DNA from 3 places in the Kutzneria sp. NPDC052558 genome. Region 1 is predicted to be linked to each of the others. Evidence: riboswitches for the same ligand, from Rfam matches in the RefSeq annotation. Region 1 holds a riboswitch; each other region holds the start of a gene.
The links. Region 1 has a riboswitch for glycine ahead of gcvP (aminomethyl-transferring glycine dehydrogenase). Riboswitches for the same ligand answer to the same signal wherever they lie in the genome.

Region 2: linked by a shared signal. The riboswitch ahead of ACIG5F_RS23635 (L-serine ammonia-lyase) and the one ahead of gcvP (aminomethyl-transferring glycine dehydrogenase) in region 1 are both predicted to bind glycine.
Region 3: linked by a shared signal. The riboswitch ahead of gcvT (glycine cleavage system aminomethyltransferase GcvT) and the one ahead of gcvP (aminomethyl-transferring glycine dehydrogenase) in region 1 are both predicted to bind glycine.

Annotation. Positions count from the first base shown of each region.
Region 1 covers NZ_JBIUAG010000007.1:239,756-250,149, forward strand. The annotation lists gene ACIG5F_RS15425 (HD family hydrolase) at 205-816, opposite strand; gene ACIG5F_RS15430 (hypothetical protein) at 829-1,062, opposite strand; gene gcvP (aminomethyl-transferring glycine dehydrogenase) at 1,749-4,640, opposite strand; glycine riboswitch at 4,792-4,892, opposite strand; gene ACIG5F_RS15440 (MerR family transcriptional regulator) at 5,007-5,573, opposite strand; gene ACIG5F_RS15445 (peptidylprolyl isomerase) at 5,821-6,528, opposite strand; gene ACIG5F_RS15450 (bifunctional nuclease family protein) at 6,850-7,323, opposite strand; gene ACIG5F_RS15455 (MerR family transcriptional regulator) at 7,447-8,154, opposite strand; gene garA (glycogen accumulation regulator GarA) at 8,151-8,615, opposite strand; gene gcvH (glycine cleavage system protein GcvH) at 8,729-9,112, opposite strand; gene ACIG5F_RS15470 (WD40 repeat domain-containing protein) at 9,330-10,394, opposite strand, start outside.
Region 2 covers NZ_JBIUAG010000013.1:60,834-70,063, forward strand. The annotation lists gene ACIG5F_RS23625 (alpha-L-fucosidase) at 1-2,218, opposite strand, end outside; gene ACIG5F_RS23630 (glycosyl hydrolase) at 2,343-3,515, opposite strand; glycine riboswitch at 3,581-3,673, shown strand; gene ACIG5F_RS23635 (L-serine ammonia-lyase) at 3,808-5,181, shown strand; gene ACIG5F_RS23640 (HEPN domain-containing protein) at 5,758-6,279, opposite strand; gene ACIG5F_RS23645 (DUF262 domain-containing protein) at 6,276-7,406, opposite strand; gene ACIG5F_RS23650 (NUDIX hydrolase) at 7,524-7,994, opposite strand; gene ACIG5F_RS23655 (DUF5919 domain-containing protein) at 8,003-8,746, opposite strand; gene ACIG5F_RS23660 (plasmid replication, integration and excision activator) at 8,976-9,230, shown strand, end outside.
Region 3 covers NZ_JBIUAG010000018.1:167,273-177,666, reverse strand. The annotation lists gene ACIG5F_RS29850 (AfsR/SARP family transcriptional regulator) at 1-2,273, opposite strand, end outside; gene ACIG5F_RS29845 (hypothetical protein) at 2,376-3,044, opposite strand; gene ACIG5F_RS29840 (response regulator transcription factor) at 3,315-3,938, shown strand; glycine riboswitch at 4,027-4,121, shown strand; gene gcvT (glycine cleavage system aminomethyltransferase GcvT) at 4,245-5,345, shown strand; gene gcvH (glycine cleavage system protein GcvH) at 5,360-5,743, shown strand; gene glyA (serine hydroxymethyltransferase) at 5,740-7,008, shown strand; gene ACIG5F_RS29820 (AfsR/SARP family transcriptional regulator) at 7,321-10,143, shown strand.

The sequences.
Region 1 (10,394 bases):
GCAGATTCGAGACGTCTGGTCCCGTTGCTGCCGGAAACCTGCATTCGGTATGTATCTGGAAGCTGGCACGTGGTGGTTCGCTGACGTCTGTCTGTGCAGGTCACGGACACGGCAGACGTACCTGAACGGCCCCGATCAGCTGTGAACTGCAACCGCGAGCGCAACTCGGCCCCCGTCGTCTGACGGGGGCCGAGGAGCTATGTCTCAGTGGTCACTTTCGGTCGCGCCAGGCCATGTGTGCGACGTGGTCAGCGCAGCGTCCGCGATGCGCTTCGCTGTGTCGGTCCGCAGCGCATCCCGCGAGGAGGTGATCCACCCCTCAACCCCCTGATAGCCGGCCTTGGCGTACTCGACAGCCTGAATCAGGCACTCCAGCTTGTCGGCGTCCTTTGCACATCGAGCTTCCAGGCTTGACTGCGACTCGTACTCGCTGACCGCTTCCTGGACCGTCTTCGCAGCGGCTTCGGGCATTCTTGAAACCTGGTCGCGCGTGATGGATTCGTTGTCGCCGCTACTCGGAATGTAGGGCTTGGCCGTGTGGGGGATGTCCCCGGTTCGCGTTTCTTGCGAGTCGTGGAAAATGGCCATCAGTGCCGCTCGTGCGGGGTCCGCCCCTTCCTCGGCGGCGATCAGGCTCGCCAACTGGGCAACGCGAAAGCTGTGCTCGGCCACTGACTCGGGGTCACGCACTCCAACATGCCACCAGCCTGCGCGACGCATCCGCTTGAGCACACCCTGTTCGAACATGTAGGTGGCGATGCCGATCGCGCCGTCGTCGACCTCGGGTGTCGAACCGCTGCTGGCGTCAGAAGTCATGTGAAGCCTTCCTTATTGGTCTCTGAGACGGATCGCGTAGGCCACGCTAGTCAACTCCTGGCGGGCACGGGAGGCCAGGTCGGGGTCACTTTCGAGCTCGTCGATCTTGCCGAGCGCCAGACGTCGCAGCTCGGGGCGATGATCAAGCACCGTGGGACGTGCCAAGATCAGCGACCACAGCGTGTGGATGTTGAGGTCAGCGTGGTCGGAGCCGGGACGCAGGCGGCCAAGAAGATGCTCGACCATCCGTGTACCCGACCATCGATTGGGGTTTGTGTTCACCATAAACCCGTCGTCTGCCTGTGTTTCGAAAATCTCCCTTGGCTGATCTTCGCCATGCGAATGTCGGGTATGTTTCACACAGCCAGGTCGACCCGTCCGAGGAGCTCTCGAACGAACGGTGTCGCTGGGCGCTGGCGATCACACTCCCGTCATGTCGATACGAAATCGAAGACGCGACGCAGCATCGCAATCACGAAGTGACTTGGCTCATGGATCCGATTTCGGAGTCATGGGCACGCGTCGAACCGCTTTCCGACGGAAAGTCGGTCGTGCGCCAGTTTGGTCCACGACGCCTGTGGGATGAGGCAGAGAGGGCAGTCAATTGGTGGAAGGGACATGGCCAGCCGCCGATTGAGGCGTGGACGTGGACGATCCGTGAAGGACGTCAGACTGTCACGCTCCACTAGTTGACGCTGGGGACGCCTACGTCCCAAGAGACACAGCAAGTGGGCACACCCGATCAGCTAGGCGATAACGGACCTGGCGGTTCGGTCTGCCGTGAGTCGAACACACGGCAGACCGAACGCGCGGTCGACAGGTATCAGCCAAGAGTGAGCAGCGCGAAGCAGAAGACGCCGAGCAGCGACCCGCCGAGTACGTGGCCGGTCGTACGTCTGTGAGCGCGACTCGCGGGTGGCGTGACCGGCGGGTCAGTTCTGGTAGGCCTCCATGGGCGGGCAGGAGCAGACCAGGTTGCGGTCGCCCTTGGCGCCGTCGATGCGCCGCACCGGCGGCCAGATCTTCGGCGCGTTCACGCCGGCCGGGAACACGGCCTCGTGCCGGGTGTAGGGGTGCTTCCACTCCTGCTCGGTCAGGCAGGCCGCGGTGTGCGGGGCGTTGCGCAGCGGGTTGTCGTCCACCGGCCACTCGCCCGAGCCGACCCGGTCGATCTCCCGCCGAATCGCGATCATGGCTTCGCAGAAGCGATCCAGCTCGGCCAGGTCCTCGCTCTCGGTCGGTTCCACCATCAGCGTGCCGGCCACCGGGAACGACATCGTCGGCGCGTGCAGGCCGTAGTCGGCCAGCCGCTTGGCCACGTCGTCCACGGTCACGCCGGTCGCCTTGCTGATGCCGCGCAGGTCGAGAATGCACTCGTGGGCGACAAAACCGCCCTCGCCGACGTACAGCACCGGGAAGTACTCGTCGAGCCGTCGGGCCACGTAGTTGGCCGCGGCCACGGCGGTCAGGGTGGCCCGGCGCAGGCCGTCGGCCCCCATCATCCGCACGTACGCCCACGAGATCGGCAGGATCGAGGCGCTGCCCCACGGGGCGGCGCTGATCGGGCCGACGCCGGTCTCCGGGCCGGCGGCCGGCTGGAGCGGGTGGTTGGGCAGGAACGGCGCGAGGTGCGACCGCACGCCGATCGGGCCGACGCCGGGGCCGCCGCCGCCGTGCGGGATGCAGAACGTCTTGTGCAGGTTCAGGTGCGAGACGTCGGAGCCGAACTTTCCGTACTGGGCCAGGCCGATCAGCGCGTTCAGGTTGGCCCCGTCCACGTACACCTGGCCGCCGGCGTCGTGCACCAGGCCGCAGACCTCGCGCACGGTGTCCTCGTACACGCCGTGCGTGGACGGGTAGGTGATCATGATCGCGGCCAGGTCGGCGCTGTGCTCGGCGACGGTGGACCGCAGGTGGTCCATGTCGATGTTGCCCTGCTCGTCGCACTTGACGACGACAACGCGCATGCCGGCCATCACCGCGCTGGCGGCGTTGGTGCCGTGCGCGCTGGCCGGGATCAGGCAGACGTCACGCTCGCCGTGGCCATGGGACCGGTGGTAGGCCCGGATGGCCAGCAGACCGGCGAACTCGCCCTGGCTGCCGGCGTTGGGCTGCAACGACACCGCGTCGTAGCCGGTGATCTCGGCCAGCCACTGCTCCAGGTCCTTGACCACGGTCAGCAGCCCGGCCGCGTCCTCGGCCGGCGCGAACGGGTGCAGCCCCGAGAACTCGGGCCAGGTCACGGCCTCCATCTCGGTGGTGGCGTTGAGCTTCATGGTGCACGAGCCCAGCGGGATCATGCTCCGGTCCAGCGCGACGTCCTTGTCGGACAGGGCCCGCAGGTAGCGCAGCAGCGCGGTCTCGGAGCGGTGCTGGTGGAACACCGGGTGGGTCAGGTACTCGGAGGTGCGGCGCAGGGCGGGCGGGATACCGTCGGCGGTGTCCGCGTCCAGACCGTCCACATCGGACACGGTGACGCCGAACGCCTGCCACACCAGGGAAAGGTGCTGACGGGTGGTGGTCTCGTCGCAGGCGATGCCGACGTGGTCGGCGTCGACCAGGCGCAGGTTCACGCCCAGCTCGCGGGCCTTGGCCACGACCTCGGCGGCCCGGCCCTCGACCTCGGCCAGCACGGTGTCGAACAGCTCGCCGTGCACGACGGTCACGCCGCCCTCGCACAGGCCGGCGGCCAGCACGGTGGCCATCCGGTGGGCGCGGGTGGCGATCGCCCGCAGGCCGTCGGGGCCGTGGTAGACGGCGTACATCGAGGCGATCACGGCCAGCAGCACCTGCGCGGTGCAGATGTTGCTGGTCGCCTTCTCACGGCGGATGTGCTGCTCACGGGTCTGCAACGCCAGCCGGTAGGCGCGGTTGCCGTCGGCGTCCTCGCTCACGCCGACCAGCCGGCCCGGCAGCTGCCGCTCGAAACCCTTGCGCACGGCCATGTAGCCGGCGTGCGGGCCGCCGAAGCCCATCGGCACGCCGAACCGCTGCGTGGTGCCGACCACGACGTCCGCGCCGATCTCGCCGGGGGCCCGCAGCAGGGTCAGGGCCAGCAGGTCGGCCGCGACGACCGCGGCGGCGCCGGCGGCGTGGATCTCGGCGATCACCGACTCGTGGTCGCGGATGACGCCGGAGGCGCCCGGGTAGGACAGCAGCGCGCCGAAGAAGTCGCCGCCCAGGCCGAGGCCCTCGATGCCCTGCGACAGGTCGGCCACCACGACCTCGATGCCCAGCGGCTCGGCCCGGGTCTCGATCACGGCGATGGACTGCGGCAGCGTGTCCGCGTCGACCACGAACTTGTTCGACTTCGACTTGCCGGCCCGGCGGACCAGGGTCATCGCCTCGGCGGCGGCGGTCGCCTCGTCCAGCATGGAGGCGTTGGCCACGTCCAGCCCGGTCAGGTCGCCGACCATGGTCTGGAAGTTGAGCAGCGCCTCCAGGCGGCCCTGGGAGATCTCCGGCTGGTACGGCGTGTAGGCGGTGTACCAGGCCGGGCTCTCCAGCACGTTGCGCAGGATGACGCCGGGCGTGATCGTGCCGTGGTAGCCGAGGCCGATCATCTGGGTCATCGGCCGGTTCTGGGCGGCCAGCGCCCGCAGCTCGGCCAGCGTCTCGGTCTCGGTGGCCGGGTCGGGCAGGCTCAGCGCCAGGGCATCGCTGCGGATGGCCGACGGCACTGCCCGCTGGGCCAGCTCCTCCAGGGAGCCGACGCCGATCACGTCCAGGATCTTGCCGAGCTCCGCGGCACGGGGACCGACGTGGCGGTCCGCGAAGGGCGTGCCGTGCTCGAGCGCGGCCAGGGGAATGCGGTCAGTCGTCATGCGTTGAGCCTCCGGGGCAAGCGGGCGCGGGCCGTTGGCCCTCCCCCTCTGTCCCCGCCCGTGACGGGCACCTGAGAGCTTCACCCACGCAGGTGGGCTTGCACCGTCGGCGGGACGCGGGTGTCACCCCACGCCCTCTTTCCAGAGGCGTCTGTCCCGTGCGGTCCTGGGGCCTGAGAGGTTCCGGGGAGGATTTGCTCCTTCGGCGCCGAACCGGCTGGTCACCGACTCGGACTCTCCCGCACGGGGTGTGCGACTACCCGCCGAGTTTACCCCGGGCGGGTTACCAGACCCAGCCTCGGTCGCCGCGTGTCATCTCGATCACGTTCGACGGCCGCGGCGTTCGGCTGCCCGGGGTAGGGCCCCTCAGCCGGTCCGGCGGGTCCGGCGGCGGTGGGTCAGCTCGTCCTCGGCCTGCGGCTCCAGCTCGACGCCGTCGGCCCGCTCGGCCTGGAACTCGTGGATGGTGCCGCTGATCTCCCGCATCGCCCCGCTGACCGCGATGCCGAACACGCCCTGGCCGCCCTGGAGCAGGTCGACGACCTCCTCCGGCGAGGTGCACTCGTACACCGTCGTGCCGTCGCTGAACAGCGTGATCCGGGCCAGGTCGGCCACGCCGCGGCGGCGCAGGTGCTCCACCGCGACCCGGATGTTCTGGAGCGAGACGCCGGTGTCCAGCAGCCGTTTGACCACCTTGAGCACCAGCAGGTCCTTGAACGAGTACAGCCGCTGGCTGCCCGAGCCGTGCGCGCTGCGGATCGTCGGCGCGACCAGCTCGGTGCGCGCCCAGTAGTCCAGCTGCCGGTACGTGATCCCGGCGATCTGGCACGCGGCGGGCCCCCGATAGCCGACGAGCTCGTCGGGCGCCGACGCGTCCGGGAACAGGGCTCCCTGTTCACCGGCGCCGGCGTGCGCGGGCGCACCCTCCACCACGACAGCCTCCCCTCGACCGGTCTGACGACCGGCGACCGGAACCAACGGTCCTCCTTCCGGGGAACCGTCGGTCACAAGGCCGCAACGATGGGGGTTCACACCGTCACGGCCGACTCCCCTCTGACGGTAAGTCCGGCCATCGGACGGGTCAACGCGACGCGCGGAGCGGCGAAAGCGTCATGTGGAGGCGGTCGTCACGGTGACGACTGCGTGTCACTGAACCGATGACAGCGTTGACAGTAAGTGTCTACCGGGGCGAGATCTGCACGTGCAGGATGTCGACCGGCAGGGTGGGGAAGCCGTCGCCGGTGCTGTTCTGGTCGTCCTCGCCGCCGGCCGCGATCTTGCGCAGCACGTCCTGGCCGCCGGTCACTCGTCCGAACGGGGTGTAGTTCGGGGACAGCTTGGTGTCCTCGGTGCAGAAGAAGAACTGGGAGCCGTTCGTGCTCGGCCCCGCGTTGGCCATGGCGACCGTGCCCGCCGGGTACGTCGCGCCGGTCAGGTTCTCGTCCGGGAACGAGTAGCCGGGGCCGCCGCTGCCGGTGCCGGTCGGGTCGCCGCACTGGAGCACGAAGATCCGCTGGGTCACCAGTCGGTGACAGTGCGTGAGATCGTAGTAGTTGTGCTCGGCCAGGAAGCGGAACGAGTTCGTGGTGCACGGCGCCTTGTCGGTCAGCGCCTGGAAGGTGATCAGGCCCTGGTCGGTGACCAGCCGCGCGGTGTACGGCTTGGCCGCCTTCACCGGGTCGAAGCTGGGCAGGCCCTTGAATCTGTCGGCCGGCACCGCCTTGGTGTAGACGCAGGCCGGGTTGTCGGCCGGCGCCGCCGGCACGGCCTTGGGCTTCACGGGCACGTCAAGCGTGTTCACGGTGGGCGCGGCGCTGGCCGAGACGACCCCGGACAGGCACAGCACGGCGGCAGCGGCGGCGATCGCGAGAACCCGACTGGAGATCATCGGGACACCCTAGAGCCTACGCCGTGACCCCGCCGCCCTCCGAAAGTCGGTCCTTCCCCATGATCAAGGGACCGATCCTCTCGCCCAACGCCAGGAAGGGCCCCTTCATGACGTCTGGTGTCATGAAGGGGCCCTTCCTCACGTTCAACGTCAGTATGGGGCCCTTCATGACACAAAAAACGCCAGGAGAGGCCCTTTCACTGCGCCCCGCGCCAGTATCGGGCCTTCCTGGCGTGAAGGTTCGCTGCTCTCCGGCTCCCGCGACAGCGCCTGCCGTTCGGCTCCGCGACAGCGCCTTTTATTCCGCTCCGCGACAGCGCCCTACTGTTCCGCGCCCCTGAAGTCCTCGGGCGAGACCGAGTCCAGGAACTCGCGGAACTTCTCGACCTCGTCCTCCTGCTCGTCCGGGATGACGAGGCCGGCCTCGGCCAGCACGGATTCCTCGGCGTGGATGGGCACACCCGCGCGCAGCGCGAGCGCGACCGAGTCGCTCGGGCGGGCCGACACCTTGATTCCGCCGTCGAACACCAGCTCGGCGAAGTAGGTGCCTTCCTGGAGGTCGGTGATACGCACCTGGGTGAGCTCCCGGCCCAGCGCGGCGATCACCTCTTTGAGCAGGTCATGGGTCAGCGGCCGAGCGGGCCGCACGCCCTGCTGCTCGATGGCGATGGCGGTGGCTTCCGCGTTCCCGATCCAGATCGGCAGGTAGCGGTCCCCCTCGGTCTCGCGCAGCAACAGAATCGGGCTGTTCGCGGGCAGCTCGACCCGAACTCCGACGACGCGCATCTCGCTCATCGGGTATCGCCTCCCTCAGCGGGCTGAACCTCGGCGTCCCCGCACCTACGAGGATCCCCCACGGACTGTCTCAACGCTACCCGCCATGCGGGCACGACGCTTGCGGGCGGACCGTAGCCAAGATCACCCGCCGGCCACGCCGCGCAGGCCGGTCTTGACCAGAAGTGTATGGAGCGCAACCGAGAGCGACGCCAGTTCCCGAACGATCTCGTCGGCGCGCTCCCGCGCGTCCGGATCGCGGTGCCGGTACATCGGGCCGACGATCTGGTGCAGCAGCCCCACCTCGCGGTCGGCCGACACCTTGAAAGTGCGCAGGTGGCGGGGCTCGATGCCGAACTCGCCCATGGCCACGACGATGCGCGCGACCAGCATGGCGTCCTGGTCGTAGAAGCCGGCCGCGCCGGACCGGACCAGGCCGTAGTTCTCCAACTCGGTCAGCAGCCGCTGATCGATGCCGGTCTCGGCGAAGAGTTCCTCACGGGTCATCCGCACCTCATGGCCGGCGGCGAAGTCCTCAGGCGTGGGTAAGCGATCGACCCCGACCAGGCCGCGAGCCGGCTGGTCGGGGTCGGATGCCGCGTCGAGCTGCTGCTTTATCACCTTGAGCGGCAGGTAGTGATCACGCTGGGCGGCCAGCACGTAACGGAGCCGGTCCACGTCCGCGTCCGTGAACTGCCGGTAGCCCGACGGTGAACGCGCCGGGCGCAGCAGCCCCTCCGACTCGAGGAACCGGATCTTGGAGATGGTCACGTCCGGGAACTCGGGGCGCAGCTGCGCCAGCACCGCCCCGATGCTCAGTCCGTCGCGCTGTGGCCGCCCGGCCGCCGTCACTGGCCCCCCTGACCCCCGGCTCCCGGGCCGGTGAGGAACACCAGGCGGAACTTGCCGATCTGCACCTCGTCGCCGTTGGCCAGCACGGCCTGGTCGACCGGCTCGCGATTGACGTAGGTGCCGTTGAGGCTGCCCACGTCGATCACCACGAACTCGCCGCCCTCACGCCGGAACTCGGCGTGCCGACGGGAGACGGTGACGTCGTCGAGGAAGATGTCGCTGTCGGGGTGCCGACCGGCGCTGGTGGTGTCCTGGTCGAGCAGGAAGCGCGAACCGGCGTTGGGGCCGCGCTTGACCACCAGCAGGGCGGACCCGGCCGGCAGCGCGTCGACGCCGGCGACCGCCGGCTCCTGGACAGGGGCCCCGACGCCCTCGGCGTCGGTGAGGAAGTCGGCCCGGAAGACAGTGGTCCGCTCCGGGGACTGCTCCGGCGGAACACCGGGCCCGTCGTTCGTGCTCACCTGAGCTCGCCTCCTGCTGGTGGATCCTTCGGGACCGCTCAAACCTACCGTGCTGGACTGATCGCGCCCCTGGCGGCTCCCCAACCAGCCGAAGAGCTTCTGGAAGATCGACATCAGCCCTGCTCCGTGAGTTCCGTGTAGTCGGCCGGCGTGAGCAGCGTCGCGACGGCGGCCTCGTCGACCGACCCCAGCTCGACCAGCCAGCCCTTGCCGTACGGATCGGAGTTGATCAGCTCCGGGGTCCCGTCCAGCTCGTCGTTGCGTGCCTTGACCTCGCCGTCGAGCGGCGCGTAGATGTCGGACACGCTCTTGGTGGACTCCACCTCGCCCAGCGTCTGACCGGCGGCGACCCGCGCGCCGAGATCGGGCAGTTGGACGAACACCACGTCGCCGAGCTGCTGCTGGGCGTAGCCGGTGATGCCGATGCGCACCGTGCCCGGCGCCGTCACCTGCACCCACTCGTGCTCACGGGTGTACCTGAGGTCCTGTGGAACCACCTAACGAGCCTTCCTTCTTCCTGGTCATCGCCGCGTCGGCCGCACCGACGAGGATGTCACCCGCCGCCGCCGAACCGCCGCCGGGAGTGCCCACCGTACCTGGATCGTGATCAAACGGAGGCGAAGGAAAGACACTCAGCGTGGTGGCGTGATCGCCCGTACGGAGCAGTGACCACTCCCGGGAGAGCGCTCTCCGCAACCGATCCCGACAAGGCGGTCATTCCGGGCAGGGTGGCCGGTAGTCGAAGCCCGGGAGATAGCGTTCCCAGTCCCCTTGACTGATCCGCGGCCACGCCAGCGCGCACAGGCGTTCGACCGCGTGCTCGGCGTCCGTGTCCCACAGCCCGATACTCCGATCGCTGCTGCCGGTGGCGAGCATCCGGCCGTCGGGGCTGAACGCCACCGCGGTGACGGAGCCGGTGTGGCCCTCCAGGGTTGCGATCAGGTCGAAATGGTGGGGATCGTGCACGTCCCACAGCCGCGCCGTGTCGTCGCCGCTGCCGGTGGCCAGCGTCCGGCCATCCGGGCTGAAGGCCAGCGCGTTGATCGGGCCGGCATGCCCGGCCAGGACGCCCACCGGCCTCGGCCGGGCGAGGTCGTTGACGTCCCACAGGTGCACTGTGTTGTCATCGCTCGACACGGCCAGCAGCCGGCCGTCCGGACTGAAGGCCACGGCGCGCACCGGGCCGGGCGCGAGGCCGGGCAGCAGGGTGATCAGGCGGGGCGAGGACGGCTTGGCCAGGTCCCAAAGGGCGGTGATCCGGCCGGCCCCGGCCCGCACGAGGAGGCGGCCCGTCGGGCTCAGCGCCACCGCCGTCGTCGGTTCCGAATCGGGCGGCAGTCCGCCCAGCATCTGCGGCGCTTGCTGATTGCCGATATCCCACAGGCCGACGTTGCCGAAGCCCACGTCGGCAAGGATGCGGCCGTCGCCGCTGACCGCGAGCGGACCGTTTGCCGTGGACAGATACGGCACGAGCGGCGCCGGGCTGGCCGGCCGGCGGATATCCGTTGTGTCCCACAGGGTTGTCGAGCCACCCGCATCGCTGATGACCATGAGGTTGCCCCGAGGCGCCAGCAACACCCGGGCGTCCGGGCCCACATCGGCCGGCGCACTCCACACGTGCCACGGATCCGCGACATCACGCAACTCGACCCCGCGCCGGTAATCTTCCGCAGCGACAAGGGTTTTGCTGTCCGGACTGAACGACAGCGACGTGACGATGCCACCCGTGCGCGCCGAGAACGTGTAGTCCGCCAACCGCTCCAGTCTCACGGAGCCGTC
Region 2 (9,230 bases), on a different contig from region 1:
CGCCGGTGGTCGTCCAGGTCAGGGGCGTCGGGTAGCCGAGCATCGTGACCTTGTCACCTGGTCGGATCGGCACCGGGGCGCTGACCGTCAGCTTGCTGCCGGGCTTGGTCAGCGAGCTGATGTAGAAGGCGTCGCGCTTGGTGGTGAACCGCAGGTCGCCGAGTTGCGCCTGCCGGGACCAGTACGAGGTGTCGTAGATCGACTCGCCGTTGACCTTGAGCCACGCGCCGGTCTGCCGCAGCCGGGTCTGCATGATCTCGGGAATGGTGCCGTCCGCCCGCGGGCCGATGTCGAGCAGGAAGTTGCCGTTCTTGCTGACGATGTCGACGAGCGTGTGCACGACCTCCTCGGCGGTCATGTACATGTCGTCGGGGGTGGCCCGGTTGTAGCCGTAGCTGCGCGGATCGAGCCCGCGGCTGGCCTCCCACTTGGCCACGACGGTGTTCGGATAGGTCGTGTACTCCGGCGTGGTGAAGTCGTGCACCGCGATGCCCGACCGGTCGTTGATCGTGACGTCCTTGGGCCGCGGCCGGTCCTTGGCGTGGTTGAAGTACTCGGCCATCAGCCGCCGGCTGTCGTTCACGCCGCCGATGTCGCACCAGATCACGTCGGGGTCGTAGCCGTGCACCAGCTCCAGCATCTGCGGCAGTTGGTAGTCCAGCACGAAGTCGCGGCCGCTGGCGTAACCGGTGTAGGGCACGGCCGCGCCGGTGTACGGATTGCGCGGCGGGTGACCCATCCACGGGTTGTCCGGGTTGAACCACTCCGGCATCGAGAAGTACAAACCGTTGCGCAGCTGGGGAGTGTGCTTGCGGGACGCGTCGAACAGGGCCTTGACCAGGTCCCGTTTGGGGCCCAGCTTGGCCGCCGTGCGGGCGGAGACCTTGGAGTCCCACAGGGCGAAACCCTCGTGGTGCTTGGAAGTCAGCACGTAGTAGCGGGCGCCGGCCTCGACGAACAGGTTGAGCCAATCGAGGGGATCGAAGCGTTCGGCCTTGAACTGGGGGATGAAGTCGTCGTAGTCGAAGCTTTCCCCGTACGTCTGGCGGTGGTAGTCGTATACGGCGTTGGCCGGGTCCTGCATCCAGTCCCAGTACCACTCCGCGTACTGCTTGCCCGGCGGCGACCAGGCCGGCACCGAGTAGACGCCCCAGTGGATGAAGATGCCGAACTTGGCGTCCTGGAACCAGTACGGGGCCTGGTGCGTGCCGAGCGACGTGTCGGCCGGCTGATAATCCGGCACGCCCAACAGAATCGGCGTCTGGGCGCTGGCCAGGGTGTCCTTTGTGGACTTCGCCGCGACGGTGCCGCTGACGGTCGTGCCATCGTCCACGTTCTGGTCCTTGCGGATGCCGATGCGGATCTTGGCCTCGTCGCCTGGCGCGAGCCAGTCCACGGTCGCCGGCGCGACGGTGCGGCCGCCCTGGACGTCCACCGAGATCGTGAGCCGGTCCTGCGGGGTGATCCACTCGGTGCCGAGGTTGACCAGCGTCGCCTCGACCACCTGCGGGCCGGCGTCGGTGAGCAGGCTGGTCGTCGACTTCGTGCCGCGTAACGCCACCGCCTTGCCGACCGCCACCGGTTGCAGGCTGAGCGCGAAGACGTGCAGGCTGGACCGGCCCTCGACGGCCGGGCTGGTGGTCGGCAGGGTGATCGCCACCGCGTCCCGGTTCGGGTCGATCCAGACCTGGGAGACGCTGATCGACACCGGGTTCTGGTCGGCGCCGCCGCCCGGCGTGTAGCGGAAGGGGGCGACGAGCTGGCCGCTGCCGGAGTACCAGTCGGCCCCGCCGAGCTGGGCCTCACTGGTGCTGCCGTCGGCGTAGTGCACGGTCGCCGTGCCGCCGGTCGCGCCGTACGAGCAGGCGGTGAGGAACAGCGCCGTGACGTAGCGGCCCTGGGGCAGCGGGATCTGCTGGCCCATCGCGACGATGTTGTTCTTGCCGGCGGCGGTGGGGAACGCGAACGGGACGCCGTCCACCGTGACCTGGCCGGTGGGCAGGCCCTCGGCCGGGAAGGTGTAGCCCGAGCCGTCGAAGTCGCCGTCGTGGGTGGTGGCGGTGTCGATGCCGTCGTTGTCGAACAGGCCGTCCAGTGGGACGGGGACCGGATTCGGTGCGCTGGACGCAGCGAAGGCGGTCCCCGTGCCGGTCATCGTGGCCAACACGGTGGCGCCCAGGGCCAGGCCGAGGGCGGTCCGTCTGGGGAAGGTCGTCATCGAGCCCTCCAGCGTCGAGGGCACCCGGCGGCATAGAGATCCGATGTATCAGGGGCAGGGGCGGCGGACCGGGGCCTGGCGCGGGTCAGTCATCGGATCACTATCGATCCTGGGGTGGCTGGGCTCACACTGTCAAGACCTCGGTCACGCCCCGGGCGGCCAGATACTCGGGCGTCGTCTCCTGGACGATCGCCGGCCGCCGGCCCTCGGCCGCCAGCCGCATCCAGGCCTCGAAGAAGCGGCCACCCGGGCCCGAGTCGCTGCGCTTGCCGTCGAACAGCAGCGCCGTCGTCCGCTCCACCGGCTTCGGCAACTCCGCGTGCACGGCCTTCTCGACGGCCTTGGCCAGCGGCTTCGCGTTGCCGTCGGCGTCGAACAGGCCCAAGCCGTACTCCAACTCCGGGTAGTCGATGAACTTCCGGCTCACGTCGTGCGAGCACCACCAGGTGAGGCCCCAGACGTTTGTGCAGGTAGCGACGTTGCCAATGGTGTGCTCGGCGTACTCCACGGCGTGCTCCACCGGGATGTGCGGGGCCGGCGCGCCCACTTCCTGCACCCAGATCACCCGGTCCGGCGTGCCGTAGGAACGGGCCAGCTCGGTGCCGTACTCGGCGAGGTGATGGATCTCCGTCGACTGCGGACCGTAACGACGGGCGGCGTTCAGCGTGAAGACCCAGGGGTGCACGGTGGTCATGGCGCCCTTGGTCGCGCTGGCCAGCGGCGTGAACGGGTGGTCGTCGACGTACCAGGCGTCGTCGAAGGCCGAGTGGCAGTGCGGGTGGTCCGGGTCCGCCGCGTTGACCGTCTCCAGCAGCCGGTCCAGCCACACGTCCACCTCGGCCGGCGTGCAGGGGTTGTGCGCCACCAGGTTGTTCATCTCGTTGCCCAGCGTCATGCCCAGGAAGTTCGGCTCCCCGCGCAGCGCCGTGGCCAGGGTGCGCAGCAGCAGGATCTGGCCCTCCAGCACGTCGGGATCGGTGAAGACGTTGCGGTGGTGCCAGGTCTGCGTCCACGAGGGGTAGAAGTCGAAGCTGGACAGGTGGCCCTGGATGCCGTCCACCGTCACGTCGAGGCCGGCTCGCGCGCCGATGCGGACCAGCTCCAGCAGCTGCTCCACCGCCTTCTCCCGGACCACGCCGCGGTTGGGCTGGAAGACCGACCAGATCGGGAACACCCGCACGTGGTCCAGGCCGAGGCCGGCCAGCTGGTCCAGGTCCCGGCGGATCGAGTCCGGCTCGAAGTCCAGCCAGGTGTGCCACCAGTGCTTGCTGGGCGTGTAGTTGGCGCCGAACCGCATCAGCCGCTCCCTGCGTCGTTTACAGTGAGGGCAACAATTCCACACAGGCCGCGTGCCTTCGGCACACAGCCCGGTCGGGAGAGCCCTCGGCGTATGCCGGGGCGCCGAAGGAGCAAGCCTCCCCGCACACTCTCAGGCAACCAGACCGGCCGGGCGAGGCGACTCTGGAAAGCAGCGTGCGCGGTCGTGCATGCCACCCACGGTGCAAGCTGTCGCGGTCGTGACGGCGAAGCTCTCAGGTCCCATGACAGAGGGGGAGCCGTCCCTCGTCGGCACGACCCCGGAGTCCGCCATGGCCATCAGTGTTTTCGATCTTTTCTCGGTGGGGATCGGCCCGTCCAGCTCGCACACCGTGGGCCCGATGCGGGCCGCGGGCATGTTCGTCTCACGCCTGCGCGCCGCCGGCCGGTTCGACGCCGTCGCTCGCGTGCACGTCGAGCTGTTCGGCTCCCTCGGCGCCACCGGCCATGGGCACGGCAGCCCCAAGGCCGTCATGCTCGGTCTCGAAGGCTCGCAGCCCGAGCTCTGCGACCCCACCGACGCCGACGACCGCGTCGCCCGCATCCGGTCGTCCTCCCGTCTGCTGCTCGGCGGCTCCCGGGAGATCGAGTTCGTCGAGGACACCGACCTGATCATGCACCGCCGCAAGGCGCTTCCCTTGCACCCCAACGGCATGAGCTTCGCCGCCTATGGGTCGGACGGCGCCGAGCTGGACGCCGCCGTCTACTACTCCGTCGGCGGCGGCTTCATCGTCGACGAGACCGCGACCGGCGCCGACCGCATCAAACAGGACTCGACGCCGCTGCCCCACCCGTTCCTCTCCGGCGACGAACTCCTGGCCCGGACCCGGGAATCCGGCCTGTCCATCAGCGATGTCATGCTGGCCAACGAGTTGTCGTGGCGTTCCGAAGCCGAGGTTCGCTCCGGTCTGCTGCACATCTGGCACGTCATGCAGGAGTGCGTGGAGCGGGGCTGCACCGTCGAGGGCACCCTGCCCGGCGGTCTCAAGGTGCGCCGCCGCGCCGCCGATCTGCGTCGAACCCTTGCCGCCGAACACTTCGCCACCGATCCGCTGCGCGTCATGGACTGGGTCACCCTGTTCGCCCTGGCCGTCAACGAGGAGAACGCTGCCGGCGGCCGTGTCGTCACCGCCCCCACCAACGGCGCCGCCGGCATCGTGCCCGCCGTTCTGCATTACTACTCCCGCTTCGTACCCGGCGCCTCCGACGACGGCGTCGTGCGCTTCCTGCTCACCGCCGGCGCCATCGGCGTGCTGTTCAAGGAGAACGCCTCCATCTCCGGCGCCGAGGTCGGCTGCCAGGGCGAGGTCGGCTCCGCCTGCTCCATGGCCGCCGCCGGCCTCGCCGAGGTCCTCGGCGGCACCCCCGAGCAGGTCGAGAACGCCGCCGAGATCGCCATGGAGCACAACCTCGGCCTCACCTGCGACCCCATCGGCGGCCTCGTGCAGATCCCCTGCATCGAGCGCAACGCCCTGGCCTCCATCAAGGCCATCACCGCCGCCCGCATGGCCCTTCGCGGCGACGGCGCCCACTTCGTCTCCCTCGACAAGGTCATCAAGACCATGCGCGAAACCGGCCGCGACATGAAGGACAAGTACAAGGAGACGGCTCGCGGCGGCCTGGCCGTGAACGTCATCGAGTGCTGATCACGGCCTCTGAACTGCGGCGACGTCTTTCGTTGGTACTCGGTACTTCTCGGCACTGCCCGACGTCTGACGGCCTGGAGACGGCCTGATCTTGGTCCGCCCCAGACCCCACCGTCCATCCCGACACGAAGCCGATCACGCGGCCGGTGGTGCCGTGTCAAGGCACGCTTTCCCGCCTTGACACAGTGCTGCCGGCCGTTGTCACGCTCGGGCGTCGGGGGATGGGCACTGCCGTCGACTGCATTGTGGGACTTGGCCGTTGGCGCGGAGCCATAGGTGGGCATCGATCGACGTGGGCTCTGCCGTCGCGTGGCCGCTCGATCGTCACGGCCTGGCGCAGCTGCCGAGTGAGCCTGTGGGCTTGCGCGCCGCTGGCGGCGGCGTCCCTGGCGTGCGCGGGTGGCCGTGGCCGGAAGGGTCGCCCGGCCCGGTGAAGCCTGAGGGCCGTTGGCGGCCCTTCCGGCCATACGGCCTGGTGACCGGCCCTGCCAGGGCGACCACGCGCCGTCGCCGGCGGCGCGTCTCGATCCCATAGAGCCAGATTCGGCAACGACTGCAATCGTTCGTTCCGATCGCTCAAGCTGATGACTCGTTGTTCATCGAGTCGAACTGATCAAGTAGCCAATTGACAATTTGTTCCACAACTTCAAGATATCGCCAGGCTTGCTCGCGTGAAATGCCTTGTTGCTTGCCGTGTGCGACGTCGTTGCGGATTCCTACGAGAGCGTTTAGTGTGGTTCCGCGTTCCTCGGTCGAGAGAAAAACCTCGAGCTCGCCGGCGTGCTGGCTGCTAAAACGCTTAACGAACTTGATTAGAGCATCTGCGCTCAGGTTTGGCATCTTGTCTAACCATGAATGTGCGAATGATTGGACCAATCCCCAGGAATTTTTTTCGCAGTAGTCTCGTAGTATTACACCGGAGGCCTGTTCTAGGTATCCGGATACTCGCACGCAAAGGTAGCGGCCGAGATCGCTAGCGACCTCCGGGTCCGTGATAGAACGAGGGTCTGCTCGTACGTACAACCCGTCGAGATCATCGCGCAGCTTTCCTATCTTCCATCTTGCGCTTGTGGAGTGCGCCGCGAGTCGCTTATTCATTGCACGTTCCGAAGCGCCGCCCTTGCAAGGTTGAGGCGCCGACTTACGCGTTCCTCGTCGGCCGTAGCGCGAGCAATAGCGCTTTGGAATTCCGGATCATCGATCAGAGCTTCTCTGGCTGCCCTTATCGCGGGGTGGTCGCGAATATCTCCCTCTGTTAGTCGGGCGGCTAGTCCTACCAGGATTGCGTCCGCAAAAGCGGCGTTCACTTGAATGCCTGCACGCAAGGCTGACCTGCCCATTGATGAGTTTGCTACCTCGCACACGCTTCGAAACATTTGTGCAAGCTGCTCTCTGTCGAGACCCTCAAGGTTTCGATGTCGTGCTAGAAACGCGTTTAGGAACGTCTTAAGCGGGCGCTTGTAGACGTCACCTTCTTTCCATAGGGCCAGGAAGCGTAGGATTATCTCCTGATCCTTCAAGCGATCAGAAGGCGGTCCAAACATGCTTCGCCAATTCGGATCGCTGTTTAGCTCTCGGAGGAGCTCGACAAGTGCGCCGTGGTACAGTGCTACTCGAATTTCTTGCGGATAGAGGTTTGTGCCCCCCGTATTCAGGCGTTCGAAAAGCGAGTAAACACTTTCGTCGCCACCCAGATCGGGATTGTATTTGATAATCGTCGCGTGAATGAATGTGTTGTCGAGCGTTCGACGCTGATCGTCCTCGAGTGTGGTATAGGTAAGGCCTTTAAACTGATCGCCGACTGTTTCGAGTTTGAAGCTGACCTCGCTACTAACCTGCTCTCTGTAGAATCGCTGCAAAGTTCGAAGTCGCTGCTGCCCGTCCAGTACGAGCAACTTTTTGTCACTTTGTTGTACAAGAAATATCCCAGGGACGGGGAAGCCGAGTAGTAGTGACTCGATAAACCTATCCATCTGGAGTTTCTTCCATACGAATTTGCGCTGGAAGCCGGATAGGTCAGACTCGGATTCGGGCTCTGGGTCGAAGTTTGGAACTATAACTTCGCCAAGATTCAATCGGCGTACGAGGCCGTGAACGTCGAAGTCGGTGCCAAAATATGAGATCGGTTCAAGGTTTCCGACGCTATTGGCCAACTCTTCCGCTTCGTCGACAACCTCGTTGCTATTGTTGGGTGTTTCCTTTAGATCTTCATCTTCGGTTGTCATTTGACCTCATACTGTCGACACTTGGGCGGCCAGCGTACCGTCGTGCTTGCGGCGTGTCATGGACCTACTAGAGTTACTGTGCCGAAGCTGAGACTCGGACACGGCGATGGATGCCGGTCAGGTGAAGTAAGGTGGTCGATCAGGCTGGAAGCCGTGTTCGATTCGGAGGCGGATCGACGGGTGGATGTTGAGCTCATCCAACCGCTCGCGGTCGACCCAGTGAACTTCCTTGGACTCGCTGCTGGTGCGCAGCTGGCCGCCAACGGGGCGGGCGCGGAAGCAGATTGAGAACTCCTGGCGGACCTCACCGTCGTCGTAGGCGATGACGTGGTCGGGGTTGGAGTACAGGCCGATGACGCCGGTGACCTCGATGTCGATGCCGGTCTCTTCGCGCAGCTCGCGGACGGCGGCCTGGGACAGGGTCTCGCCGAGTTCGAGCTGACCGCCGGGGATGGCGTACAGGTCGTTGTCGGTACGGCGGATCATCAGCAGGCGGCCGGCGTCGTCCAGGACGAAGGCGCTGACGGCGATAGCGATGCTGTTGGCCTTGGGGGCGTTCGGGTCGTGGAAGTGGTCCACGCGTGCCATGGGGCTCCCTAGAAGGTCGCGGGCTTCGACTGGGTCCAGACGGTCTCGAAGCTCTCAGAGTAGGTCTCGAACAGGTCGCCCGCAGAGAGCCGCCGGATGTGCAGGGCCGGTGCGTGAGCGCCCTGGAACCCGTAGACGTGCGTGTTGACGATCATCTCGTCGTCGGAGCGGAAGATCGAGTTGTACAGCGTGGTCTTGTGGAACCGCATCTCCACGCCATCGACGTCCAGGAGCGGCCGGTAGAAGGCCAGTGCGTTGCGGATGCGTGCCCCGAGAGTGCCCTTGCCCAACTGTTCCTCGTCGCTGCGGCGGGCAACCTCACGGCTGGCAGGGTCGCCGAAGAGGAGTCGGATCCGCGCGCCGTTGGCGGCTTTGTCGGCAAGATCCCGGACAAAGGTGGGGCGCTCGACCAGGAACAACGCCGCGTGGACCAACACCTCGACGTGCTCGGCCGCGTCCTTAATCAGCCGGTCCCACAGATCGGCGGGGATGGCGTTGCGGTGGGGATAGACCTTGAGGACCTCGGAACCGGCGATCTCCACCTTGCGTTCGGGGGCGACGGCTTCGGGCCACAGATAGTTCTCGGTCTCCCGCACCATGGACGCGATCGTGTGCCGATGGCGTGGGTAGGGCGTCCGCCCCTTGGTGATCCACCGCTCCACGGTCTTGGGGTCGACCCCGGTCGCTTTAGACACCTGCTCCAGGCTCAACCCGTTGCGCAGCAAGGTGTCTCGTAGTCGCTCGTTCGGCACGGCCACTCCCTTTGTGACGAGTAGGGACGTCTTCAACGTATATGAGACGTCCTGAGATGTCCCGCTGTGTGGTGCTCCCGTCCTCGTTTTCGGCCGAAAGTGGTGGTTGTCGGAGAAGCCGGGCAGGTCCCGGCCGACAGACCAGACAGGAGGCCCAACGATGGCGATCTCAGCGGTGCCCGGTTCCGGGTCGAGCATGACGAAGTGTTCCCCCAAGGGGGCGCTTGTGATGGGCGTGGAACCGGTGACGAAGTTCCAGACGGCGGAGGAGCGGGCGCGGAAGGCCCCGATCGAGCCGGAGTTGGACAAGGAGACGGGGCTCCCGCTGTGGTCGGCGCTGGTGATCGACCAGGCGGCGGAGCGCAAGACGGACGCGGCGGTCACGGTGAAGATCGCGGCGAAGCACCAGCCGGTTCCACCGGAGGCGATCCCGGGCACGGACATCCGGCCGGTGATCTGCGATGGATTGACGGTGACGCCGTGG
Region 3 (10,394 bases), on a different contig from region 1:
GTGGCCAGGACCTCGGCCTCACGGCCGAGATGCGCGCTGGAGGCGGCGATGCAGCTCTGGGCCAGGGCCTCGCCGATGGGATCCCGCAGGGCCCGAGCGGCAGTGACGGACACCCGGGAGTAGGTGATGAGCTGGTCGAAGTCCCGGCGCAGCCGGTGGTACTCCCACACGACCACGCCCAGCCGCCACGCGGCCAGGTGCTGGCCGGTCTCGCCGGCGAGCCGGTCGAGGGCCGCCAGGTTCTCGTTCTCGGCGTCGAACCATTGCAGCGCCTGGAGATAGCCGCCGAACGGCAGCGGGGCGCACTCCCGCGGCGGGTTGCCGATGGGCATGTCGTTGGCCTGCCCACGCAGCCCGTTGTCGGCGTTGCTGGCGGTGTAGAGGTACCAGTCGACCATGCGCTGCACGGCCAGCGACCGGTCCCGCTCGTCCTCGCCCGCCTCGACCTCCTCGGCGGCGTACACCCGAAGCAGGTCGTGCAGCCGGTAGCGGTCGCGGTCGACCTCGCCGAGCAGGTGCCGGTCGGTCAGGTCGGTGAGCAGCCGCCGGGTCATCGGCACCGGCAGCCCGGTCAGCGCGGCGGCGGCGGTGGTGCTGAACTCGGCCCCGGGATGCAGGCCCAGCAGCCGGAACGCCCGGGCGGAGTCGGGCTTCAAGGCGTGGTACGACCACGAGAACACGGCCCGCACGGCGGTCGACTCGTCGTCGTCGGGGGCGAGCACGTCCAGCCGGTCCCGCTCGTTGGACAGGTCGCCGGCCAGGTCGGACATCATCAGGTGCGGATGGGTGGCGGCCCGGTCGCCGGCGATGCGCAGCGCCAGCGGCAGGTGGCCGCACAGCCGGACCAGTTCGGTGACGGCCTGCGGCTCGGCCGCCACCCGGCGGTCGCCGAGCATGCCGGCCATCAGCCGCACCGAGTCCTCGGTGCTGAGCACGTCCAGGGTGATCCGGCGGGCCCCGTCCCGGGCCACCAGCCCGCTGAGCCGGTTGCGGCTGGTCACGATGACCGCGCAGGACGGCGAGCCGGGCAGCAGCGGCCGCACCTGGTCGGTGCTGGCGGCGTTGTCCAGCACGACGAGAATGCGCTTTCCGGCCACCATGCTGCGGTACATGCCGGCCTGGTCGTCGAGGTCGGCCGGCACCTGCCGGGCCGGCACGCCCAGCCCGCGCAGCAGCGAGCCCAGCGCGTCCACCGGCATCAGCGGCGGCAGCTTGGGGTCGAAGCCGCGCAGGTTGACGTAGAGCTGCCCGTCAGGGAAGCGGTCGGTGATGCGGTGCGCGTAGTGCACGGCCAGCGCGGTCTTGCCGATGCCGCCGGCGCCGTCGATGGCCGAGATCAGCACCGAGTTGGACGTCTCGTCCAGGAACCGGTCCAGCTCGGCGATCTCGGCCGCGCGGCCGGTGAAGCCGGGCACGTCGTGCGGCAGCTGGGCCGGCACCGGGCCGCCCGCGGTCTCGGCGGTGGGCCGGGCCGGCTGCGGCGCGGCCAGCTCCGGGTCGTTGCGCAGGATCTTGCCGTGCAGCCGGCGCAGCTCCGGGGAGGGCTCGATGGCCAGCTCCTCGGCCAGCACCCGGCGGGCCTCCTGGTAGGCCTCCAGCGCGTCGGCCTGCCGGCCGCAGCGGTAGAGGGTGATCATCAGCAGCCCGCGCAGCCGTTCCCACAGCGGGTGCTCGCGGACCAGCGCCGGCAGCTCGGCGGCCAGGTCGTGGTGCCGGCCCAGCTCCAGCATCAGGCTGGCCCGCTCCTCGATCACCAGCAGCCGCAGCTCGGCCAGGCGGGGCCGCTCCTGCTCCACGTACGGGCAGGACAGGCCGTCGAAGGGGGTGCCGCGGAACAGGGCCAGCGCGGCGTCCAGCTCGGCGGCGGCCTGCTCGCGCCGGCCGTCGCCGCGCAGCACGCGGGACCGCTCGCGATGGGCGTTGAGCCGGGTGACGTCCAGGTCCTCGGGCTCCATCCGGAGCAGGTAGCCGGGCCCGGCGTTGACCAGCATGGTCGACGGGGCCCGATGTGTCCGGTTCGGCTCCAGGGCGCGGCGCAGGCCGGCCACATAGGTGTGCACGCTGCCCTCGGCGCTGGCCGGGGCCGCCTCGCCCCACAGCGCGGTGATCAGCTCCGAGCGGGCGACCATCCGGTTGGGACTGAGCGCGAGCAGACCGAACAGCGCGCGCTGCATGGGCGCGCCGAGCTCCAACTCCCGGTCCCCGGTCCAGCCGCGCACCGGGCCCAGCAGGGCCACCCGGAGCACAGCGCCGCGGACACCGTTGTCGGACATCCAGCATCCTCCCCAGCCCGGCCGGATGGTTGGTCTGGCCGGGGTCGTACCCCCGCCGCCATTCTTCCTGGTCCACGCGCAAGAAGGAACAGACCCGACGCGTCAAGGTGTGATTTGGTCCACATTCGACGTCTGACAGGTCCACAGCAGCAGCCCGTTGCGGCGCACCGTGAGCTGGTAGGCGGCCAGCCGGGAGCCGACCGGGTAGGCCTCGACCTGTGGGGCGGGCTCGCCGGCGGCGGCCAGCGCCCGCTGGGCCCGGGCGGTCACCGCGACCACGTCCACCTGCTCGCCGGCCTGCACCAGGTAGACCCGCTTGGGGGCCGGCCACGGCGAGCCGTCCAGCGGCATCCGCCAGGCCCGCCAGATGCCGTGCACGCCGGGATAGCCGGCCACCGCGCCGACCGCGGCCTCATCCATCCGATCATCACCGGACCAGCCGCCGTCGACGAAGGTGAACGGCAGCGCCGGCGGCCAGCGGGCCGGCTCGACGCCACGGACTGCGACAGGATCATGACCGCCCGTCACCAGTGCGTCGACCAACGCGCGGTGGTGCTGCGCAGTCACCGGAACGTGTAGATGGACAACGGCGAAGGACACCGCCCGGGCCACGTCCAGATGCCGGCCCTCGGCCAGCCAGAACCGGGCGGCGGTGAGCAGCTCGTCGGACAGATGGCCGGCACAGGCGGCGAGAACCTCGGCGAGTTCGGGCAGTCGTGCCCGTTCGGCGGTGGTCCGGGAGACGGTGGCGGCGGCATCCTCGACGACCAACAGGGCTCCTCCTGCTCGCGCGGGGGAATGCCGGCAGCCTACTTGAGACGGTCCCCGCGCAACCAGGAACTTCCCGGCCCGGGAGGCGCGGAGTCTGCCCGATCGTGGCGATCGGCTGCACGTTTCTCCCTTGAAGGCCTAGCCCGTTCGAGTGGACTTCGGCAAAACCGCTGGTCAGGACTTTCTCTACGACATGGAGGCGTCGTGAAGATCCTCTGAAGAAGGTCGTTGCAGAGTGTGTTCCTGGGGGTACACAGCGAGGAGGACACCATGGACAGAGTGTGGGTAGCCGTCCACGCGGGCGATCCGATCACCCTGGCCGGGGCGATCAGCTGCCTTCGGGCGCGGGCCGAGCTCCAGGTGGTGCCGGAACGCAGACTGTCCGAGGCTCAGGTGTTCGTGGTGTGCGCGGACGCGGTCAACGCTGACGTGATGGGGTTGCTGCGGCGGACCGCCGAGGCGACGCCGGTGAAGATCGTGCTGGTCACCGACCGGTTCCACGACGCCGACCTGTTGGCGGCCGTGGAGTGCGGCGTGGTCGCGGTGCTGCCGAAGGCGGCGGCCAGCGGCGAGCGCCTGGTGCACGCGGTGCTGGCGGCGAAGCGGGGTATGGGGGACATGCCGCCCACGCTGCTGGGTTCGCTGCTCGCGCAGGTGGAGCGGCTGCACAAGGAGGTGCTGCGGCCCAACGGCCTCACCGCCTCCGGCCTGGCGCCGCGGGAGATCGACGTGCTGCGGCTGATGGCCGAGGGCTGGGACACCGCCCAGATCGCCACCAAGCTCTCCTACTCGGAGCGCACCGTGAAGAACGTCGTCTACGCGGTCATGAACCGGCTGGGTCTGCGCAACCGCCCGCACGCGGTGGCGTACGCCATGCGATCGGGTGTGATCTGAAGGGGTGAGAACCCGGGCGAAGCCCTGGAATCTTGACCGTGGCGGCCACTTCCTCATACGGTGGCCGCCACAAGTACATCTTCGCTGCTCATACCGTGCGGGAGAGACCTGTCGATGTCGGGCAGGCGCCGAAGGAGCAAATCCTCCCCGGAATCTCTCAGGCCCCCCTACCGCTCGGGACAGGCGACTCTGAAAAGCAGGCGTGCCCATCGCGCCTCGCCCAAGGGGAAAGCCGGCCTGGCCCGGTGAAACTCTCAGGCCCATGACAGAGGGGGAGGCTCACTCCACCACACGAGGGGTCTCCTGATGGGCACCGACATCCGCCGAACGCCGCTGCACGACGTGCACGAGCGGCTCGGCGCCAAGTTCACCGACTTCGCCGGCTGGCAGATGCCGCTGCGCTACACCGGGGACGTGGCCGAGCACAACGCCGTGCGCACCGGCGCCGGCCTGTTCGACCTGACCCACATGGGCGAGATCCTGCTGTCCGGCCCGCAGGCCGGCCAGGCCCTGGACTACGCGCTGGTCGGGCACGCCTCGGCCATCGGCGTCGGCCGCGCCCGCTACACCATGATCTGCGCCGACGACGGCGGCATCCTCGACGACCTGATCGTCTACCGCACCGGCGAGCAGGACTACATGGTGGTCGCCAACGCCAGCAACGCCGCCCTGGTGGCCGGCGAGCTGATCGACCGGGCCGAGGACTTCGACACCGAGGTGCGCGACGCCTCCACCGAGTACGCGCTGATCGCCCTTCAGGGCCCGCGTGCGGTGGCGCTGCTGGCCCCGCTGACGCCCACCGACCTGGGCACCGTGAAGTACTACGCCTCCTACCCGACCACTGTCGCCGGCCGGCCCGCGCTGCTGGCCCGCACCGGCTACACCGGCGAGGACGGCTTCGAGCTGTTCGTGGCCCCGGACGACGCCGAGGCGGTGTGGGCGGCGGTGGCCGCGGCCGGCGAGGTCCTCCCGTGTGGACTGTCGTGCCGCGACACGCTGCGCCTGGAGGCCGGCATGCCGCTGTACGGCAACGAGCTGTCCACCGACCTCACGCCGTACGCGGCGGGCCTGGGCCGGGTGGTCAAGCTGGACAAGCCCAGCGACTTCGTCGGCCGCGCGGCGCTGGCCAAGGCCTCGGCCGTGACGCCCGAGCGCAAGCTGGTCGGCCTGGTCACCGAGAGCCGGCGCGCGCCGCGGCACGGGTACCCGGTCGTGGACCCGGCCGACGGTGCGAGGATCGGCGAGATCACCAGCGGCGCGCCGTCGCCGACGCTGGGCCATCCGGTGGCGATGGCCTACGTCGACGCCGACCGCGCCGTCCCCGGTTCCGCGCTCGCCGTCGACATCCGGGGCACGATCACCCCCGTCGACGTCGTCGAGCTGCCGTTCTACCGTCGTTCGTCCTGAGAGGCCTCCAGAGCATGAGCACCGTCCCTGACCACCTGAACTACACGGCCGAGCACGAGTGGGTGTCGATCTCCGACGGCATCGCCCGGGTCGGCATCACCGAGTACGCCGCCGAGCAGCTCGGCGACATCGTCTACGTCCAGCTGCCCGAGGCCGGCGCCACCATCACCGGCGGCGAGCCGTGCGGCGAGCTGGAGTCCACCAAGTCGGTCAGCGACCTGTTCGCGCCGGTCACCGGCGAGGTCGTGGACGTCAACCAGGCCGTGACCGACGACCCGGCCGTGGTCAACAACGACCCGTTCGGCGAGGGCTGGCTGTTCACCGTGCGCCTGGACGGCCCGGCCGACGAGCTGCTGGACGCCGACGAGTACGGCGCGCTGATCAAGGAGGGCGAGTGACGCCGGTCGAGCTGACCGCGCCGCTGGCCGAGCTGGACCCGGAGGTCGCCGCGGCGGTGGACGCCGAGCTGGCCCGCCAGCGCGGCACCCTGGAGATGATCGCCAGCGAGAACTTCGCGCCGCTGGCGGTGTTGCAGGCCCAGGGCTCGGTGCTGACCAACAAGTACGCCGAGGGCTATCCGGGCCGGCGCTACTACGGCGGCTGCGAGCACGTGGACGTGATCGAGCAGCTGGCCATCGACCGGATCAAGGCGCTGTTCGGGGCGGAGCACGCCAACGTGCAGCCGCACTCCGGGGCGCAGGCCAACGCGGCGGCCATGATGGCGCTGCTGGACCCGGGCGACACCATCCTCGGGCTGGACCTGGCCCACGGCGGGCACCTGACGCACGGCATGCGGATCAACTTCTCCGGCAAGCTCTACGACGTGGTGGCCTACCACGTCAGCGAGTCCGACTACCACGTGGACATGGCCGAGGTGGAGCGGCTGGCCACCGAGCACCGGCCGAAGCTGATCATCGCCGGCTGGTCGGCGTACCCGCGGCAGCTGGACTTCGCCGAGTTCCGGCGGATCGCCGACTCGGTGGGCGCGTACCTGATGGTGGACATGGCCCACTTCGCCGGGCTGGTGGCGGCCGGGCTGCACCCGAGCCCGGTGCCGCACGCGCACGTGGTCACCACGACCACGCACAAGACGCTGGGCGGTCCGCGCGGCGGCGTCATCCTGTGCGAGCAGGCGCTGGCCAAGAAGATCAACTCGGCGGTGTTCCCCGGCCAGCAGGGCGGTCCGCTGGAGCACGTGATCGCGGCCAAGGCCGTGGCGTTCAAGGTGGCGGCCGGCGAGTCGTTCCGGGAGCGGCAGCTGCGGACCCTGACCGGCGCGCGCATCCTGGCCGAGCGGCTGCTGGGCGACGACGTGGTGGCCGCGGGCGCGACCGTGCTCACCGGCGGCACCCAGGTGCACCTGGTCCTGGTCGACCTGCGCAAGTCCGAACTGGACGGGCAGCAGGCCGAGGACCGCTTGCACGACATCGGGATCACCGTGAACCGCAACGCGATCCCGTTCGACCCGCGGCCGCCGATGGTCACCTCGGGCCTGCGCATCGGCACGCCGGCGCTGGCCGCGCGGGGTTTCGACGACGAGGCCTTCCGCGAGGTCGCCGACATCATCGCGCTGGCGCTCACGCCGGAGTTCGACGCGGCCGCGCTGCGGGCCCGCGTCGTCGCGCTGACCGAACGATTCCCGTTGTACCCCAGCATCAGCTGAGCGTCCGCTGAGAGTTTGATGTGAAGGGGCCCTGCCCGGCGGTCGACGTCGGAAGGGCCCCTTCACTGCATTCGGCGGTACGAAACATATTCATCTTTCCTTATGGGGCAGCGCTTCCGGATGTGGCGATCCCGTGATCGCTACGACCGAACCGTTCCCCCGACGGGCACTGTGTGATACGACGGGCGGGTCGACGCCAAGGCGGCCCGGAGACGGGCGGGAACAATCCGAACCGCCCGGCGCGTTGAGCGCCCCGGGAGTGGCTGCCCGAGGCGGCCGGCCCGCACACTGGTGGCGCGAACAGGAGGCGAGATGCCCGTCCCCCCGACCGATCCCGGCGCGACCATCAGGGTCGAGGTGCTCGGACCGGTGCGCGCGTGGCGCGGGGACGAGGAGATCGAGCTGGGCGCGCCCCGCCAGCGGGCGGTGCTGGCCGTGCTGGCCAGCAACGCGGGCCGGGCCGTGTCCCGCACCGAGCTGATCGACTCGCTGTGGGGCGAGCACGCGCCGGCCAGCGCCGAGGGCAGCGTGCACACCTACATCGCCGGCCTGCGGCGGGCGCTGGAGCCCGACCGCACCCACCGCGCGCCGTCCCAGGTGCTGGCCAGCTCCGGCTCCGGCTACCTGCTGCGGCTGCCCGAGGACCAGGTCGACCTCACGGCGTTCGAATCGCACCTGGCGGCGATGCGCCAGGCCGCCGGCGACCCGCAGTCGGCCCTGCGGCACGTGGACAGCGCCATCGCGCTGTGGCGCGGCGCCCCGCTTTCCGGGATTCCCGGGCCGTTCTCCGAGCTGGAGCGGACCCGGCTGGCCGAGCTGTACCTGTCCGCGGTCGAGCACCGAGCCGGCCTCATGTTGCAGACCGGCCGGGCCACCGACGTGGTGGCCGAGCTGTCCCGGGTCGTGCACGAGCACCCGCTGCGGGAGAAGCTGCGCGGGCTGCTGATGAGCGGCCTGTACCAGTGCGGGCGGCAGGCCGAGGCGCTGGAGGTGTACGCCGAGACGCGGCGGCTGCTGGCCGCCGAGCTGGGCGTCGAGCCCGGCCGGGAGCTGCGCCAGCTGCACGAGCAGATCCTGGCCAACGACCCCGGCCTGGCCGGCCACGCCCGGCGGCCGGCCGCCGCGCCGGCCTCGGCCGCACGGGTGGCACCGGCCCAGCTTCCCCACGACATCAACACTTTCACCGGCCGCGAGACCGAGCTGGCGCTGCTGCGCCGATACCTGGACAACACCGAGCGCGGCGTGCTGATCGCGGCCATCGACGGCATCGCCGGCATCGGCAAGACCGCGCTGGCCGTGCACTTCGCGCACCGCATCGCCGGGCGGTTCCCGGACGGCCAGCTCTACGTCAACCTGCGCGGCTTCGACCCGAACCAGCCGCCGCTGGCCGCCGTCGACGCGCTCGGCCAGCTGCTGCGCGGGCTCGGCGTGGAGCCGCACCAGGTGCCCACGGCGGCCGAGGAGCAGGCCAGCATGTACCGCAGCCTGCTGTCGGGAAAGCGCATACTCGTCGTGCTGGACAACGCGGCCAGCACCGACCAGCTGCGCTCGCTGCTGCCCGGCTCGCACACCTGCATGGTGTTGGTGACCAGCCGCAACCGGCTCGGCGGGCTGGTCGCGCGGGACGGGGCTTACCGGATCACGCTGGGCGTGCTGTCCGCCGGCGAGTCCCGCGAGCTGCTGGTGCGCAGCGTCGGCGAGGAGCGGCTGACCGGCTGCCCCGACGCGCTGCGCACGCTGACCGACCGCTGCGGTCACCTGCCGCTGGCGCTGCGGATCATCGCCGCCAACCTGGCCGCCCGGCCGCACATGAACGTGAACGACCTGGCCGAGGCCCTGTGCCACGAGCAGGACCGGCTGGACGTGCTGGCCTCCCCCGACGACGAGACCACCGCGGTGCGGGCCGTGTTCTCGTGGTCCTACCACGCCCTCAAGCCCGAGGCGGCCCGGATGTTCCGGCTGCTGGGCCTGCATCCCGGGCCGGAGATCGGCACCGCGGCCGCCGCCGCGCTGGTCGACGCGCCGCTGGTGGCCACCCGCCGGATGCTGGACGGCCTGAGCAGCTGTCACCTCGTGGAGTCCATCGGCCGTGATCGGTACCGGCTGCACGACCTGCTCCGGGTGTACGCCACCGAGCGGGCGCTGGTCGAGGAGCCGCCGGCCGAGCAGGCGGCCGCGAGCCGCCGGCTGATGTCCTGGTGCCTGCACACCGCGGCCGCCGCCGACCGCGTGCTGATGCCGCAGAACCGGCCCGTGCCGCTGGAACCGGTGCTGGAGCACTGCGAGCCGCTGAGCTTCGCCACGTACCACCAGGCCCTGGCCTGGCTGGAGCAGGAGCGGGTCAACCTGGTCGCCGCCTGCCTGGAGGCCGGCCGGCTCGGCGATCACGAGACCGGCTGGAAGCTGCCGACCGCGCTGGTGTATTTCCTGGAGCTGCGGTCGTACTGGGAGGACTGGATCGCCACCGAGCAGGTGGCCGTGAGCACCGCGCGGGCGCTGGGCGTGCCCGAGATCGAGGCGCTCGCGCTGCGCAGCCTGGGCAACGCCTACTGGCGGCGCAACCGCTACGACGAGGCCCTGGACTGCTTCCAGGAGGGGCTGCGCATCACCCAGCGGCTCGGCGACCAGCAGGGCACCGCCACGCTGCTGTACGACATCGGCGCGGCCAGCCGGCTGGGCGACGGGTCGCTGCGGCACCTGCGGCAGGCGCTGGAGATCTTCAGCGAGCTCGGCGACCGCCGGTACGAGGGCATGACCCTGTGCAAGCTGGCCCGGACCCATCGCAACCGGGGCGAGGTCGAGCAGGCGGTGGAGCACCTGCACAAGTCCATGGACATCGTGCACGAGCTCGGCGACCGCCGCTGCGAGGCGTTCGGCCGGCTGGAGCTCGCCAAGATCCACTTCGATCTGGGCAACCACACCGAGGCCCTGGACAACGCCGGCTGGGCCTGCGAGGTGTTCCGGGAGCTCGGCGACCGCGATGGCGAGGCCTCGGCGCTGCACGCCTCGGCCACCGTGCTGCGGGCCATCGGCGAACTCCCCCAGGCCCGCGAGACCTTTCTGGCCGCCGCCGCCATCTTCGCCCAACTGGGCGACCCCCGCGCCGACGAGATAGCCGCCCTCCTCGCCGCCTGAACCCCACGAGTCCCGCTCAGGGAAATACCGAATGTAACTTTCCCGCAGTCGCGGGCAACCTGGCCCGATCACCGGCGTCTATCGCGGCCTTGTCGCCGAGCCTGGCTCGGGTTCGGCCATTTGCTTCCCGAACGGCCGTTCAGCCCACGTCTGCTGTCCGAAAGCGGCAAGTGGCCGGATCGGGCACCCTGATCCCTCTCACCACATGTCACGATCACCACGATCGTGGGACCCACCGAAGAGTGAGGCTT